One region of the Alteromonas sp. ABV4_150 genome, then DNA from elsewhere that is predicted to be linked to it. Evidence: predicted binding sites of a transcription regulator. Region 1 holds the regulator's gene; the other holds the start of a gene.

Evidence for each region. The regulator sigma-54, encoded in region 1, starts transcription at its own class of promoters, with help from an activator protein. The targets are predictions, from matches to a motif close to GTTGGCACGNNNNTNGNNT.
Region 2: the regulator sigma-54 is predicted to act here: its motif matches at 1,684-1,702, upstream of ACYX4M_RS18080 (exopolysaccharide biosynthesis protein).

The regions. Positions count from the first base shown of each region.
Region 1 is NZ_CM149971.1:811,916-815,821, reverse strand. Features, by position in the region: gene rapZ (RNase adapter RapZ) at 1-89, opposite strand, end outside; gene ptsN (PTS IIA-like nitrogen regulatory protein PtsN) at 173-616, opposite strand; gene hpf (ribosome hibernation promoting factor) at 630-917, opposite strand; gene ACYX4M_RS03500 (RNA polymerase factor sigma-54) at 948-2,429, opposite strand; gene lptB (LPS export ABC transporter ATP-binding protein) at 2,503-3,228, opposite strand; gene lptA (lipopolysaccharide transport periplasmic protein LptA) at 3,231-3,776, opposite strand; gene lptC (LPS export ABC transporter periplasmic protein LptC) at 3,745-3,906, opposite strand, start outside.
Region 2 is NZ_CM149971.1:4,161,443-4,165,348, forward strand. Features, by position in the region: gene ACYX4M_RS18075 (LysR family transcriptional regulator) at 15-938, shown strand; gene ACYX4M_RS18080 (exopolysaccharide biosynthesis protein) at 945-1,550, opposite strand; gene ACYX4M_RS18085 (sigma-54-dependent transcriptional regulator) at 2,027-3,358, shown strand; gene ACYX4M_RS18090 (hypothetical protein) at 3,374-3,598, shown strand; gene ACYX4M_RS18095 (sensor histidine kinase) at 3,603-3,906, shown strand, end outside.

The DNA.
Region 1 (3,906 bases):
TCAACACAGTAATAGCCTAAGTCTTCCAATGCGCGAAGTGCGACAGACTTACCAGACCCTGAACGACCACTGATTATGATCAGCTTCACCTAAACTCTCCCTTATATTCTGGTTTCATCACATACGCGTTGTTGAATTAAGCGCCTGCTTATAATGCCTAAGCGCTTATTGTCTAACTTAATGCAGAAATAATTTCGTCGCTGGTTGTTGCACGTCGTATTGTTTTAATCGTTTCTTTGTCGCTTAACTTACCTGCAACGGTAGCCAATGTTTGAAGGTGTCCTTCGGTTTGCTCTTCGGGAACGAGAAGTGCAAAAAATATGTCTACGGGCTTTTCATCTAGGGCATCGAAGTTGATAGCAGGCGTGCTGGTTACAACAATAGCAATGACTTTATCAAGGCCTGCGAGGCGGCCGTGGGGCAGCGCTATGCCATTACCAATACCCGTACTACCCATACGTTCTCGAGCCATCAAGCTATTTAGAACAGTTGCCTGGTCGATGTTATCGTTCTGCTTGGCAGCGATATCAGCGATGATCTCAAGAATTCGCTTTTTACTATTACACTGAACCGCACACTCGGTGCGGTCCAGACTTACGATGGCTTGTATATCCATACTCAATTAACTACTAATGTTTTTTCAGTTTTTCCTTATGCTTGATTACCTGCCGGTCGAGTTTATCAACCATGCTGTCAATCGCCGCATACATGTCGGTATTTTCTGAGGATGCGAATACTTCAGCGCCACTTAAATGAACGGTCGCTTCGGCTTTTTGATTTAATTTTTCAACGTTCAGGATGACATGCACATTAGAAATGTGATCAAAGTGACGTTCAAGTTTGCTGAACTTCGTATCGACATAATTACGCAAAGAGTCGGTGATTTCGACATGATGACCAGTAAGGTTGATTTGCATATTTCGTCTTCCTTATATTATTAAGCCCAGTTAGATAAGGCTTTTGCGTTGGTTCGACGGCGGGATCGATAACGATTCCCGGTATTTTGCTATTGTTCGCCGAGCGACTTTTATGCCTTGCTCGGCCAACAACGAAGCAATCTTGCTATCACTTAGCGGCTTGCTAGGATTTTCGGCAGCCACTAACTTCTTGATCAATGCACGAATCGCTGTGGATGAACACTCACCACCTGACTCGGTTGCAACGTGGCTTGAAAAGAAATACTTCAGCTCGAAGATACCACGCGGCGTATGCATGTATTTTTGCGTTGTCACACGTGAAATAGTGGATTCGTGCATATCTACCATTTCTGCGACATCATTTAGCACCATTGGTTTCATCATTTCCGGGCCGTGCTCAAAAAAGCCCATTTGTTGCTGCACAATGCAATTTGCAACCTTCATCAAGGTATCGTTACGAGACTCTAGGCTCTTTATGAACCACTTGGCCTCTTGCATGTGTGAGCGGATGAATTGTGAATCGCTACTATTCTTGGCACGGCGACTCATTGCTGCGTACTGTTGATTTACGCTTAATTTAGGCAGACTGTCGGGGTTCAGCTCAACCACCCAACGGCCATTTTTCTTGGTTACTGAGACATCAGGAATAACGTACTCAGGCTCTTTAGTAACTAAAGCACTACCTGGGCGAGGATTCAAGGTTTGGAGTAAACGCATTGCTTCTCGCAGCTGATCTTCTTTCAATCGGCTCTTACGCATTAGCGTGCGGTAGTCTTTACTGCTCAGTAAGTCTGAATATTCCTCAATAAGCTGCTTCGCTTCAGTAAGCCACGGTGTGTCTTCTGAAAACTGGCGCAATTGCACCATAAGACACTCTTGAGGTGTACGAGAACCTGAACCAATGGGGTCGAACATTTGAATGCGCTTAAGCACACATTCTATTTCGTCCATTTCGATAGGCTCTTCTAAGTCATCGTCATTAACAGCATCTAAGATATCGTCAAGGGTAACGGTCAGATAACCCGACTCGTCAATTGAGTCGATAATAGCTGTGGCAATAGCACGGTCAGTATCTGAAAAATGAGTCAGGCGCATTTGCCAAAGTAAATGCTCTTGGATGTCTTCGGTAGTTTCACCTTGGAAGATTTGTTCGTCATCATTAGACGGGCCAGGCGCAGGCGCAGAAGAGGCGGAGTAGTACTCGTCCCAGGTGCTGTCGATAGGCAGCTCATCCGGAAGGTCGTTCTTCTCCAGTGCATCTCCTGCTTCTAGCGTGTCGCTTGATGCAGAAGCTGTCGCTTCAGCTGCACTATCGTCACTATCGACATTGTTCTTTTCTACTTGTGGCTCGTCGTTACCTTCTTCCACTTCTAACAGTGGATTAGAGTCGAGTGCCTCTTGAATCTCTTGCTGGAGATCAAGTGTAGAAAGCTGCAGCAGCTTGATAGCCTGCTGCAACTGAGGTGTCATGGTAAGTTGTTGGCTAAATTTTAGCTGTAAAGATGGTTTCATCTACGTCTTATTTAAATGCTCTAAATTGAATATACCAGAGCGAAACTGAAAAATGACAATTCGGTTACATTAACTATAGCCTGAATTGTTCGCCTAGGTATACATCCCTTACTTTTTGATTACTTAAAACCTGTTCCGCGGTTCCTTGCGCAATAAGCTCACCATGACTCACAATGTACGCCTTTTCGCAAACATCCAATGTTTCGCGTACGTTATGGTCCGTGATAAGGATACCAATACCCCTATCGCGAAGATGCTGTATTATCTTCTTTATATCATTAACTGATATTGGATCAACACCGGCAAATGGTTCGTCTAACAAAATAAATTGTGGTTTCGCTGCCAGAGCGCGAGCAATCTCAACTCGACGACGTTCTCCCCCTGACAAACTCATGCCCGTACTATTACGTATATGGTTGATATTAAATTCATCAAGTAGTGCATCAGCTTCTTCTTCTTGCTGTTGTGAATTTAAATCTTTACGGGTTTGCAAAATGGCCATGATATTTTCATGTACCGTAAGCTTTCTAAAAATTGACGCTTCTTGCGGAAGGTAGCCTATACCGCGGCGTGCGCGCTCATGCATTGGCTGGTGAGTAAGCTCACTATCATCAATTTCAATCTTGCCTTTGTCTAGGTTGACCAAGCCAACAATCATGTAAAAAGTGGTGGTCTTACCAGCACCATTTGGGCCAAGAAGACCGACAATTTGCCCAGTAGAAACTGAAAGACTCACATCGCGAACGACTTGTCGCGATTTATACGATTTAGCAAGGTTTTTAGCGCTCAAAGTTGCCATTGCTATTCATTGCCCTCGTTGTCTTTCTTAGACGACGTTTTACGAATAGTGTCAGGAGTAAACACTGTTGTTACTCGACCTTCACCATTTTCACCGGCGCCACCTGTTGCAAGCAATTGTTCAGTAATCATATCGAACGTAATTTTATCCCCTTGTACTTTACTAGAATCTTGCTGTAGTTCAGCATTACCGGCCAGAGAAATAGTGCGATTAACCACCTCATAGCGAATTTCATTAGCTTTGGCTGATACCGGTGTACCGTCTTCTAGTGATTGAGAGTAGCTTGCTGGGTTCCCTCGGGCGATAAATATTTCTCGGCCGCTGCCATCAGTAGCAATAACTTCTACTTCATCCGCTTCAATGAGGAGTGAACCTTGAGTAATCAGCACGTCTTCCTTGTACAGGGCCGTCTTGTTTTTACCATCAATAAACTGGGTATTTGACCCTATTTTAATGGGCTGTGAAAAATCTTCTTCACTGGCTTGTACCGCACCGCTAGCGATGGCAAGTAGAAAGCTAGTTGCTAGGGGAATAAGTGGTTTGTACATGATCTAAAAGCTCGTATTCTTGTGTGCGTAAATTCGCGTTAAACCCATTGCTAAAAATAAGGTATTGCGTACCCAGTATCTCAACGGGTTGATCAGATGTCATTTGTTTCGTGTCTAAATTTATTTGGAT
Region 2 (3,906 bases), 1.1 Mb from region 1:
GGTAGAGGGCGTGTATGCTTAAATCCACATTAGAACAATGGCGAATGTTTAAAGCCGTGGTTGATGCAGGTGGCTTCAATCAAGCAGCTGCAGAAGTACATAAAAGTCAATCTAGTGTGCATCACGCGGTTCAAAAACTAGAGAGTGCTATCGGTGTAACACTGTTTGAAAATATTGGCCGTAAAGTTAAGCTTTCTCCACAAGGCGAGCTTATGTATCGTCGCGCCTCGTTTTTGCTTAACGAAGCTCACAAGCTTGAAGCAGTAGCTAGTAGTTTAAAAGTGGGGACCGAAACAACGCTGCGCATAGCTGTGGATATTATTTTTCCTTCTGAATTGCTCTATAACGTGCTTGCTAAAGTCTCTGCTGAGTTTCCCCTACTGCGTATAGAAATAGAAGAGACCGTACTTAGCGGTGCAAATGCATTGTTAAGCAGCGGAAAAGTAGATTTGGGCATCTCTCCCTTTGTCTTCCCAAATGGGTTTAGTGAAGATTTGTGTGAAATTGAGTTCGCCGCTGTTGCTCATTCCGAGCACCCCTTACATCAATTGAATAGAACCCTTACTTTAGAAGACCTAAAGAGTCATCGCCAGATTGTCGTGCGCGACTCTTCCGCAGAGCGAAAAGCAGATGTTGGATGGCTAGGAGCAGAGCAACGCTGGACGGTAAGTCACGTAAGAACATCCTTAGATATCATTGCTCAGGGCTTGGGTTTTGCTTGGCTACCCATTGCAATCATAAAAGACGAATTAAAAGATGGAACTTTGGTTCCACTTCCCATAGATAACAATGCAGCGGTAAGAAAAGCACTTCTTTATCTTTCTTTTGAGGATGGAGACACATTAGGTCCAGCAGCTCGAGCATTTATGGGCGAACTGAGGTACCAAACAATGAACTTGCCCAATTCGGAATTCATGTTGGACTCTTGCACTGAATAACTTGTGTTAGCTAACCGCCGCCGGTAAATGTTGAAAACCTAGTACAAAGCCAAATAGTGAGATCGACACACCTACCAAAGCCACTGCGCCGTCGTCTGTTGCCATTCCTACGGACATGATGAATACTGCTAATGCTGGAATTAACCCCATAAATGGAATTAGCTCGAGGGGTATCATCACTAAGCCACACCCTACACAATTTAATGCAATCAGTGAGCGAAACACAGGCTGCCTCATAAAGAAACAACGTGGAACGAGAAAGCGATCAACCCGTGCTGCATAGGGCTTTACTTTTTTAACCATATCGCGTAGTCGATGAGCCTCACATTGTATATCCATTACTTTTCGAGGCAACCACGGGTGCCTGCTACCGAGTAAAATTTGCAATGCAATAAGTAAAATCGTTACACCTGTCAAAGATGGAATTCCAGGAATGGCGCCGACAGGGGTGCAAGCAATAAAAGAAGGGAGCGCTAACATGGGACCAAAGCCGCGCTTCTCCATGACTTCCCAAAAATCTCCGAAATAAAATATGTTTTGCTTTGACCGCGGTTGCATTTTCGTCAGCAGCTCAGTCAAAGTCATTGATCTTTCAGCTGTTTTTGCCCACATATTCAGTTCCTTTGATACAATTTATATTGTATTCCACTAATTTTAGGGGCGAGATACGGACGAAAAGAGCGCAAATACTCGCCAAATGACATCCACACCCTTATTTTCAGAAAAGTAGATCGTATTCAGATTTGTGCGAAAAATGTGCCAGCGCCTCTCCACAGTAGAATTTGCAAATTATTGGGAATACTTTTTGCAGCAGTGTGTAAATTGGTAACACTCATTGTTAAATTAACAAATCAAATTTTTAGTGCGTATTGCGATAATGAAATCGTAACAATGAATTCAACGGAAAGTGTTTCTATGAGCAACGCGCTTAAATTGAATGTGGTATTACCGTTAAACGAAAACACAAAGCATAGAAATGTGTGACTATAAAGAGCTATCCAGTTACCTTTTCTCTCTCATTGTGGTAAAAATATAACATTGATTTTATTCCATATTTTTGATGGAAAGTAATAGAGAAGGACATCCGTGTGCTAACCGTACTTTTAGTTGATGACGACGCCGAGTTTACAGAAGTAGCTTGTACTATCATTGAATTTTTAGGTCATGACGTATTGACCGCTGCTACGTTAGCAGAAGCCCGTGACTGGCTTGAGAAAGAAACATTCGATCATGTGCTGTTAGATTTTATGCTGCCCGATGGAAGCGGTGCTCACCTATTCAACGAACTTGATGCGCTGCCTAAGCGACCCCGTGTAACTCTCATTACAGGCCACCCTTCAGTAAAGAGCGTAATAAAAGGGTTGTGTGGACCCACCGTAGACTATCTTGTAAAACCAATTCAACGTGAAGAAATTGAAGCGGTACTAAGTAAGAAACCAAAAGCAAAAGCGCCAGCAGAAGAAAAAATCGAGAAACACTTCGACTTGCTTATTGGCGAGTCACCCGTGATGAAAGAGTTATACAAACTCATTTCAAGAGTCAGCAAAACCAGCGCTAACGTCATGTTGTTAGGCGAAAGTGGTGTGGGTAAGGAAGTTGTTGCTGCTGCAATTCACCGGGCCTCAGAAAGTGAGGGCCCTTACATTGCCACAAACTGTGGTGCATTTTCTAAAGAATTGATTGGTAGTGAACTGTTCGGTCATGAAAAAGGCGCTTTCACAGGTGCGGTAGGTCGTAAAGAAGGCGTTTTTGAACAGGCAGAGGGTGGTACCCTTTTCTTGGATGAAATCACAGAAATGCCTATCGATATGCAGCCTAACCTTTTGCGCGTACTCGAAAACAAAGTAGTGCTTCGCGTAGGTGGCACAAAGTCAATTCCGGTAAATTGCCGTGTGGTTTCTGCAACAAATAGAACAATGGAAGAAATTGCACAGAGCAAAGTGTTGCGTGAAGACATTTATTTCAGACTGGCTGTTTTCCCAATTACCATTCCTCCCTTGCGTGAAAGAAAAGAAGACATTCCTCTTTTGGCAAAAACTTTTATTGCAGAGTTTAACAAAGACAATGGTTCTAATTTTAAGTGGGAAGATAATCAGCTAGAGACGCTTCAAGCCTACGATTGGCCAGGTAACGTTCGTGAGTTAAGACACTTTGTTCACCGTGCAGCTATCATGAGCGACCCAGAAAAGAGTGAGATTGAATTACCTAAAACTATTGAATCTCCTTTTGCACAAAAGCAAAGTACGACACCTGCCCTTCAAGCGGGAAGAACCATTGAAGATGTAGAAAAAGAGCTCATCTACGCCACCTTAGAGAAAGTAAGTGGCAATAAGACTACTGCAGCAGAAATGTTAGGAATAAGTACTAAAACCTTATACAACCGTCTTCATGCTTACGGCGACCTAAGCAAAGATGAATAATAAGAGGTATTTAATATGACTAGCGAAGAGTTTTCACGACTGGGTGTTTTTGTACATGATGCTCGGAAGCCGTTAAATAGAATATCTATGCAGGCAGAGCTAGTAAAAATGGCATTGAACGGAGACGTTGCTCCTGAGAAAGCACTGGCAGCGTTGGATAAAATAATAAGCAGTGCAAAAGACTGCAGCGAGACCCTTTCTGAAATGACGTCAGAACTGGGTAAGAACGATGCGGAATAATTAAATGATCTCTAAAGTTCTGTCTTCAATTTACAGCTGGATAATTTTGGTTGTAATCATCATTGTCGTTATGACTGCAAACTCTTTTTATGTAGTAAGTACTCTTAACGACCTCTCAGCACTTGAAGCGCGACTATTTACAACTAATCGTGTAATTAATGCAGTGAATAGACTCCATGTAGCGGTGCTGCGAGTGGAGTCTGGTCAACGCGGCTACATGCTTACAGACGATGAAGAATATCTCACTGACTATACTGAAACACTTGGCGTTATCGGTGAGTTAATGGACGAGGTAGAAGTGAGCTCTT